DNA from 3 places in the Bacillus seohaeanensis genome. Region 1 is predicted to be linked to each of the others. Evidence: riboswitches for the same ligand, from Rfam matches in the RefSeq annotation. Region 1 holds a riboswitch; each other region holds the start of a gene.
The links. Region 1 has a riboswitch for lysine ahead of dapA (4-hydroxy-tetrahydrodipicolinate synthase). Riboswitches for the same ligand answer to the same signal wherever they lie in the genome.

Region 1 (3,289 bases):
TTGTAAGTGATCAACGTTACTTAAGCGGTTGGTTTGGAAAGAAACGACCGTTAAGTGCTATCGAAATTAGCGGTGTTAGTTATAATATGCAAAAGACCATCGTTAAAGTCGTATTAGAAATTGCATTTGGACAAGTCTGTCAATCGAAGGAAGTTAAAAAGTACTTTCAAAAGGGGAAAAATATTTGTAAAAGTCAATTTAATCTTCTTAGTTCTATTTTATCAAAAGGAGATTTGTCCTCTCCTGCTTCATGGTCGTCTGAAGTGACAGATTCCACTGTTCCCCCTTTTTCAGATAAACTGATGTTGAATCATATCGTATCGTTGGTGTCTGCAGCAGTAGGATTTTTCGGAGCCGGTTTAGCCGTTACGCAAAGAAGAGACATCGCAATGGATTACACACGTATTATAGCGGAAATAGGTCTATATGCTGAGGATGGCGCCCAATTATTAATAAAGAATGGATGGTTAGAGCAACCACCTTTAGCAGATGATCGAGAAACTTTAGCCAATGATAAATAATTTATTTTTAAATACTTTGTCTCACTCATTAAGGTTGGAATGTTTCCCTACTTATTGTTACCTTCTCCCCGTAATTCCATATACATAACAAGACAGAAGTTTTTTAGTGAGGGGGGAAACAAATATGCCTAAGGAGATTTGGGGGGTAGATTCCGCAGCCAAAGTGACAGATAAGTTATATTCTTGTGTTGTCGATAACTTTGGAAAGCCGAAGTATTGGGGAAGGTACTTATCCACTGTACAAAATGCTTCTGACGGACTTACCAATGAAGAGGTTGGATTTCTTCATGAAAAAAACGTGAAGATTTTGCTTATTTATAATAACTTTAGTGCCGCGGTTGGCAATCGAAACGGTAGAGTTGCTGCGTTGAATGCGACCCATCATGCACGAAGACTTGGTGTCCCAGACGGAACATTTATTTTTGCCAATATCGAGAAGTTTTTTGATGTGGATGAAGCTTGGATACGAGGCTGGGTTAATGCTTTATATACAAGCGGATATCGTCCTGGTATTTATGCAGATCCAAGTAAAGCAAATTTTAATAAAGCTTACTGTACAGCCGTATCGAATGAAGCAAAGATTGGCGAACAAGTAGTCATTTGGAGTCAAGAACCAACACCTGGCGCTACAACGAAGGCAAAAGCGCCTACGTATAAGCCAATCTCACCACCCTGCATTGCTCATGTTTGGGCCTGGCAATATGGAGAAAACGCTAAGACATGCCCAATCGATACAAACCTTATGGAACCGAAGCTTTTTCAAGCAATTTGGTAAAGTTCAATAATCATCCTATCCCCAGCTTATTACTCGCCAAAAGCCCATCCATATTTCCACTTTAATTTTATTGCCGAAATGCCTGTTGATTATTTCTCTTAACAATTGTCATACAGATGCATTTAACAAAATAAACCTTGCAATAGAAGGAACATTTTGTTAAATTACAGTTAACTAAATATTTTTTTCTTATTTCAATACCTTTTGAAGTAAGGATAGAGGAGCAAAGACCATTAGTACATAATGTGAGGATAATGAGATCCAATGACTATTATGGAAAGGGGAATTTGCCGAAGTGGAAAGACTCTCATTTGTCTTGAAGCTGGTTCTGTTATTGAATAAATACAGGGCTGTCATATAGGAAGAATCTATATGGAGGGCTATCTTACGCACTGGAACGGTTTTTTGATGTTTCTACTGCAACAACGAATCCCTCGTTGTTGCTTTTTTGCGTTTACTTAGGACACCTCCTCTATTTTCAAAAAAATGATGAAAAGGGAGTCGTAAATTTATGAATTTTGGTCACGTATTAACAGCAATGGTTACTCCATTTAATTCTGAAGGTGAAGTTGATTTTAATGCTACGGAGACGTTAGTAAATTATTTGATTGCGAATGGTTCTGATGGACTAGTTGTAGCTGGCACAACTGGAGAAAGTCCAACATTAACAACAGAAGAAAAAATAAGCTTATTCCGATTTGTTGTCAAAATTGTTGACGGAAGAGTTCCTGTCATAGCTGGAACTGGTTCCAATAACACGAAAGCTTCTATTAGCTTAACTAAACAAGCGCAAGAAACTGGAGTTGATGGGGTTATGCTCGTTACTCCATATTACAACAAGCCTTCTCAAGAAGGATTAGTTCAACACTTTGAAACTATTGCCCACTCCACTACCTTACCGGTAATGCTTTATAATATACCAGGGCGAAGCAGTGTAAATATGTCGGTAGAGACGATTGTCCGCCTTTCTAAGATTAACAATATTGTAGCTGTAAAAGATGCTAGTGGCGACTTAGATGCTATGACACAAATCATTAGCAAAACCTCCAGTGATTTTGCGTTGTACAGCGGAGATGACGGACTAACATTACCTGTTTTAGCTATCGGCGGTGCCGGAGTTGTTTCGGTTGCTTCTCACGTTATTGGGAATGAAATGCAAGAAATGATTCACACCTTCCAAAATGGGAATGTTCGTGATGCCGCTAGCGCACACCGCAACCTTCTCCCTATTATGAACGCATTATTTGCTGCACCAAGTCCATCACCTGTAAAAGCAGCATTAACGATAAAAGGACTACAAGTTGGGGGAGTTCGTTTACCGATGCTACCTTTGAATAATGAAGAAATAGCAGCGCTTGAACGTACTCTAGCATCTTCTGATATAAAAATACCGGTCAATTAAAAAACAAGTATTTAAGCTCTTTAACTCTAGCGGCTGGAGCAAGACGTAAACTGTTCCGACAGAAAAGTTATCCACATGAAGAAAAGAAACTTCCTCTTCGTGTGGTTTCTTTTTTCCTAACTTTTCGGATAGTCACTTTGTTTCTTCTAACTAGAATTTTGACTAGATCTCCCATCCCCTTCTCATGGTTTGCCTTTATTGACAAGTTTGCACTATATATTTCGTTAACATTACTTGAATCATAGTAAAAATATGTATAAGCAACCATACACTTTGAACGGTCATAACTTTCTAATTGATAATACGTATTCACAATCTAAGATAACCCACACAGCAGGAAAACTCTTTACTCTGTTAATTCCTTTGTTAAATCAATAATTTTATAATAAGCCCTTTCCCTAATTGTTAACGGCAATTTTTCATTTTCAAATTGAGCAATTAAATCTCGAATTTTTTGAGCTATTGATTGGTCCTTCAAGTTGTTCGCTTCCACCTTTTCTAAATAATTTTGAACATCCTTTCGCATAGTCAACCTCCTAAACCTGTTTCTATTATTTATAGAAATAAAAATTTCCCTATTATACAGGAGAT
Region 2 (3,289 bases), on a different contig from region 1:
CTCCCAAGCGAAAGAAGCGTCAAGAAAACGTATACATAAAATTGACAATATCGAAAAAATTTTTAAAATATACCGACAACATAAAAAAGCGTATTTATTCTAGATTAATTAGCAAAGAACTCATTCAAAATCCCTATAAAAATTATCTCACCAAAATATCCCACTCCGTTTTTTTAAAGATTGGTGTTCATTCCCTTCTAACACGTATATAATAATTTTAAAGAAAGTGGGGGATTTATTTGGAAAATGAAAATAACAAAGAACAGGTACAAGAACCAACCATTCCAATTTTCGGATACGAAATTATCCGTGATATTTTAATTCCAGAAATTTTAGGTAAAAATACACCTGATATTTTATATTATGGAGGCAAACAACTCTCCCGAAAGTTTCCGTTAATTTCCCAAGATGAATTCTCTTCATTTTTTCATGAAGCAGGCTGGGGAATATTAACGGTGCTGGAACAAAAAAAACACGAAGTTATTTATGAATTAAGTGGTGAACTTGTCTCTCGCCGAATTTCATTAAAATCTGATGTCTCATTTAAAATGGAAGCTGGTTTTTTGGCTGAACAACTACAGCTACAAAAAAAAGTCATTACAGAGGCTGCTTACGAAATTCAAAAACGAGCAAAAACAGTAAAAATTATCGTTCGTTGGGATGACAAAGATAGTATAGAATAGTTATACATACCTACACTTTTATCCTTTAGTCATGCAAAATAGAGATGCCAAAATTTGGACATCTCTATTTTTTTATCCTTTTCAAGAGGAGTATTGTTCTACCTTTACTCTATCCAAATCAAAAGCTGTATGTAGTACTTTGGCTGCTTTATTCATATTCTGTTCATCTACTACAGCTGAAACTTTTATTTCAGATGTGCTGACCATTTTAACGATAATATCGTGTTCAGCAAGTACCTCAAACATTTCTGCAGCAACTCCAGGGTTAGAGATCATTCCAGAACCGACAATAGAAACTTTTGCAAGTCCGCTCTCATGTTCAATATGAGTAAAGCCTAGTGTTTGTTTATTATCCTCTAAAACAGAAATTGCCTGCCCCAGATCGTGTTCGTGGATAGAAAATGACAAATTTGTACAATTCTTTTCTGTCTGACTTTGAATAATTATATCAACATTGATATGATGCTTGGCTAAGGTAGTAAAAATAGAGGATAGACCTGTTATAGCATTCTTTAATCCAAATACAGTCATTCTTGTAATTTCGTTTTCAAATGCGACTCCTCTAACAATTAAATTTTGTTCCATTGTTGCTTCCTCCTCTATTAAAGTCCCTTCCACTTTTTCTATACTTGAACGTACTTCTAATGGAAGTTGATAGTTTTTTGCAAATTCGACTGCTCTAGGGTGAAGAACTCCCGCACCCAAATTAGCTAGCTCCAACATTTCATCATAGGAAACAGAAGTTAATTTTCGAGCATTTTCAATGTAACGCGGATCTGATGTATAGACACCATCCACATCTGTATAAATATCACATCGCTCAGCATGTAAGGAGGCCGCAAGTGCAACCGCAGTAGTGTCAGATCCTCCTCTTCCAAGCGTTGTAATTTCGCCAGAGGCAGTCATCCCCTGAAACCCAGCAACAACAATAATCTTTCCTTCATTTAAGCTTTTTTTCAACTTTACCGTATTAATTTCTGTGATTCGGGCGTTGCTGTGAACTGCTTCCGTCACGATACCTGCTTGCCATCCAGTATATGAAACAGCATCATATCCTTTTTGTTGGAGAGCCATAGCAAGAAGAGAAATGGTAACTTGTTCACCTGTTGAAAGCAGCATATCCATTTCGCGTTTACTCGGATGACTTGTAATATTACTTGCTAATTTGACTAATCCATCCGTCGTTTTCCCCATTGCTGATACAACAACTACTACATCATTTCCTCGCTGCTTTTCTTCAATAACTCGATTAGCAACATTGATAATTTTTTCTTCAGAGCCTACTGATGTTCCGCCAAATTTCTGTACAATAATACTCACGGTTTCTCCCTCTTTCTCGTTAGAATCATTCCCTTTTATAAGGGGAATGGAGAGGTCACAATATTGAATAGTATTCGCAAACGGTTCAATCACCATCAGCTAGATACTAAAAAAAGCAATGAGATAGAGATCCCATTGCTTTTACAAACGCAGAAAAAATTACGTTTAATAGCATTGTGAGATAGCTCTCCAAGATTTTTCACATCTTGACAATTCTGCATTTCTTAAACGCAGAACCAGCGACAGTATTATGAGTTTACCACCACTTCGGCGACCTCCCCTTTCTAAGCACATCATTGAAGCTCATACCTCTCTGCGCCTATACTTATGAAGCTCGCACCTCTATCATCACTTTTATAACTTTAAAGTGATAATTTTATGAAATTTTCATTTATTATAGCACAGGTGCTTCATTGCAACAACATCATTCTTGCAACTTTTGGAAAAGATTTTTTGCTGTACGTTCAGGTAAACCAGAAGCTATTAATTCCTCTAGTGTTGCTTCCTTAATTTTCTTTACAGAACCAAAATGTTTTAATAACTGCTTTTTTCGTTTTGGTCCTATTCCTTCTACTTCATCTAAAATTGATTGAAAAGCATTTTTCCCTCTAAGTTGTCTATGAAACGTAATCGCAAAACGATGAACTTCGTCTTGAATTCTTTGCAATAAATAAAACTCTTGGCTTCGTTTTCCCAATGGGATAATTTCAAGAGGATTTCCATAGAGGAGCTCAGATGTTTGATGTTTATCATCCTTCGCTAACCCTGCTAATGGGATGTCTAAAGCAAGTTCATTTTCTAATACATCCCGCGCTGCTTCTATTTGTCCTTTTCCACCATCAATAATAATTAAGTCCGGGAGAGGTAATCCCTCTTTCAGGGCCCTCGAATACCTTCTTCGAACTACTTCCCTCATAGATTCATAATCATCTGGACCCTTCACAGTTTTTATTTTATATTTTCGATATTCTTTTTTTGCAGGCTTTCCGTCTACAAATACAATCATCGCAGAGACCGGGTCCGTCCCTTGAATATTCGAATTATCAAAGGCTTCTATTCGGTATGGTGTATAAATCCCCATTGCTTCTCCTAATTTTTCTATTGCTTTAATCGTTCGTTCTTCATCACGTTCTATAAGAGCGAACTTCTCATTTAATGCCATTTTTGCATTTTTTTCCGCAAGATGAACAAGATCTTTTTTCTGACCTCTTTGGGGCTGAAGTACTTTAATTTCAAGTAACTTAGAGGCGAGCTCTCCCTCTATTTCCGTTGGTAAAAATAGTTCT
Region 3 (3,289 bases), on a different contig from region 1:
TATTGACAGTATTGACGGATGTTTATGCATATGATTCATACATTTTTCATCACTCGTTCAATGTTACCCTTTATACGTTGTCAATGGGGGTTGAACTAAAATTAACCCAGAAGCAATTAGAACAATTAGGGCTTGGGGCTATTTTACATGATATCGGGAAAATGCTCGTTCCGGAAGAAATATTATTAAAGCCTGGTAAATTGACTGCAAATGAATTTGTTGAGATTCAAAAGCACTCTGAATATGGGTTTAATATATTAAGACAATTACAAACAGTTTCACTCTTAGTTGCACATTGCGCTTATCAGCATCATGAACGATTAGACGGTTCTGGATATCCGCGGGGGATTAAAGGAAATGAAATACATCCATACGCAAAGATAATTGCAGTAGCGGATGTATTTGATGCAATGACAACAAATAGAATTTACAAGAAGGCAATGCTTCCGCATCAAGCATTAGAGATATTATTTGCCGGAGCAGATACATTATTTGATAAAGACGTAGTGGAAGCCTTTCGTCGCTCCATCGCTATCTATCCTACTGGAATGGTAGTCGATTTGAATGACGGGAGAAAAGGACTAGTGTTGAAGCAAAATAAAAGCGTAACGGAGCGCCCTGTCTTACGGGTATTCTATGAAGATGGGGAAGAGCTAAATGAACCTTATGAATTAGATTTGAAAAACCATTTGGATAAAATGGTTGTTGGATTTGATCCTGATTATGAGAATGGTATGTTAAAAAGTTAATAATTTGTTCTGCTAAACCCTCCTTACTGTGCATAACAATAGCTTGTAAGGGGGGATTTTTTTGCCTAAGTTCAAAACATATAAACCCCCGCGTGGGCGCGGGCCATTACCATTACAGTATGTGTTTATCATTACGTTTATTTTTTTTACCTTATCAACAGCAGGTGGACTATGGATGGTCAATAGAGGGATAACTCCAACATTAATAGCATATGCTGAATCAAAATCAAGGGAAATAGCAAACTTAGTCCTTACCAATGCTGTTAACAAAAGAATTGCCAATGTAATGGATGTGAATGAAATAATATACACCGACGATGCAGGCAATTATCAATACAATGCAGAGATTATAAGCAGAGTTATGTCTGAAATACATAATGCTGCTCAGGTTAATCTAAATGAAGCTGAAGATGGGAACATAAAGGAGTTAGAATTTTTAACAGATGTTGAAATTGATCAGGAAGGAACAAAAGGGGACGAGGGAATTGTATATACAGTACCTCTTGGGCAGGCTACCGATAATGTGTTATTAGCTAATTTAGGACCACAAGTCCCTATACGTTTTCATGTTGTAGGAAATGTTTCTGCGAATTTAAAAGATGAAACAGTACCTTGGGGAATTAATAATGCAATGGTTAATATCTATGTTCAGTTAGAGGTGAAAGTTCAGACTATTATTCCATTTGCAACGAAAGAAACAACAGTAAAGCAGGATGTACTAATTGCGAAAGGGAATATTAAAGGAGATGTACCGGAATTTTTTAATAATGGTGGAGAGACTTCGCCATCTATTGAAGTTCCAACAAATTGAGAAAAAATAACATTGTCAGGATTGAAGGAATCTGGTATATTATTAAAGGAAATTAAATATAACACCACATCATCAATCCGATGGGGTAGAGGTGCATTATTCAAGAGTATTCTGTGTGAGGATGACAACAAGGATCACAGATGAAAGGGAATCTTGCCGAAGTGGATAAATTTTAGTCATAGATTTATTCGCTGGGGTTACCTTAAATAAGGGTAACACTGTCATTATGAAGAATTTTCATAATGGGGAGCTACAGATCGTGATGGAGCAATGATCTCATTACTAACAAGGTAATGATAGAGTTCTCTATCATTGCCTTTTTTATTTTGTCTTCTGTCATGCTACTTAGTGTCCCCCCTATCAATGAGGAGGAAACTATGGAAAACACAATCTATTCTTTAATACCACCCCTTCTAGCCATTATTATGGTTATACTTACGCGGCGGGTACTACTTTCTTTAGGAGTAGGGATTGTCGCATCAGCCTTCCTTTTAGCTGAATTCTCAATTACAAAAACATTTACCTTTATGTGGGATGCATTTAAAGGCATCTTTGTCAGTGAAGGCACACTAAACACCTGGAATGTGTATATCATTTTATTCTTATTGATTCTTGGTGTCATTACAGCGTTTGTAAATATTTCTGGAGGCAGTCGTGCATTTGGAGAATGGGCAATGTCCCGTGTGAAAACGAGAGCTGGTGCTCAAATTTTAGCTGCTGTTTTAGGTATCATAATTTTTATTGATGACTATTTTAATGCTTTGGCAGTTGGACAAGTTTCAAGACCAATTACGGACCGTCACAAAATTTCAAGAGCTAAGCTTGCTTACATTATTGATTCGACGTCTGCACCGATTTGTGTCGTCTCACCAATTTCGAGTTGGGGAGCATACATTATAGGTCTAATTGGAACAATCTTAGCAACACATAATATTACGGAGTACTCCGCGTTTTCTGCATTTATTCAAATGATCCCGATGAACCTCTATGTATGGGTGGCAATTGCTTTAGTACTTATTGTTGCTACTAGAGGATTAGATTTTGGTCAAATGAAGTTTCATGAAACACGTGCTGTAGAAACTGGAAGTCTGTATGACCCTAATAAGGAAATCCCGGGAGAATTAAAAAATGACCTCCCTGTCAGTGATAAAGGCTCGATTGCTGGTTTATTGCTCCCAATACTTGGGCTTGTGATTGGTACAGTTGGAGCAATGATATGGACTGGGTATAAAGCGGTAGGTAATTTTGATATTTTACCAATATTTGAAAATACGGATGTTACTGCGTCACTTCTTTATGGTGGATTGTTTGGATTAGCTATATCAATTATTGTCTTTATTAATCAGTATTTTAAAAAAGGTATAGTAGGGAGCGCATTTCCTATAGGAATTATGGAAGGGGCAAAATCAATGCTTCCTGCTATATATATCTTGCTATTTGCCTGGACGATTGTTACATTAATCGATCAATTGCAAACAGGAACGTACTTGGCAGGATTAGTGGAACAGGCAAATTTATCTACTGGTTTCTTGCCAGTTATCCTTTTCCTTGTTGCTGGAGTTATGGCATTCTCTACAGGTACTTCATGGGGTTCTTTCGGTATTTTACTTCCGATTGCAGGAGAGATTGCAGTAGCAACCGATGTTACAATTTTGTTACCTTCGATGGCAGCTGTTTTAGCAGGATCAGTATTTGGTGATCACTGTTCACCAATTTCGGATACAACAAT

Region 2: another riboswitch for lysine. It lies ahead of ACFSUL_RS12265 (aspartate kinase); the one in region 1 lies ahead of dapA (4-hydroxy-tetrahydrodipicolinate synthase).
Region 3: another riboswitch for lysine. It lies ahead of ACFSUL_RS05475 (Na+/H+ antiporter NhaC family protein); the one in region 1 lies ahead of dapA (4-hydroxy-tetrahydrodipicolinate synthase).

The regions. Positions count from the first base shown of each region.
Region 1 is NZ_JBHUMF010000015.1:28,374-31,662, forward strand. Features, by position in the region: gene ACFSUL_RS06170 (DUF3231 family protein) at 1-521, shown strand, start outside; gene ACFSUL_RS06175 (glycoside hydrolase domain-containing protein) at 646-1,296, shown strand; lysine riboswitch at 1,505-1,687, shown strand; gene dapA (4-hydroxy-tetrahydrodipicolinate synthase) at 1,808-2,698, shown strand; gene ACFSUL_RS06185 (hypothetical protein) at 3,045-3,224, opposite strand.
Region 2 is NZ_JBHUMF010000030.1:145,960-149,248, forward strand. Features, by position in the region: gene ACFSUL_RS12260 (YslB family protein) at 240-683, shown strand; gene ACFSUL_RS12265 (aspartate kinase) at 765-2,003, opposite strand; lysine riboswitch at 2,178-2,356, opposite strand; gene uvrC (excinuclease ABC subunit UvrC) at 2,428-3,289, opposite strand, start outside.
Region 3 is NZ_JBHUMF010000013.1:17,747-21,035, reverse strand. Features, by position in the region: gene ACFSUL_RS05485 (HD-GYP domain-containing protein) at 1-749, shown strand, start outside; gene yunB (sporulation protein YunB) at 811-1,560, shown strand; lysine riboswitch at 1,639-1,821, shown strand; gene ACFSUL_RS05475 (Na+/H+ antiporter NhaC family protein) at 1,938-3,289, shown strand, end outside.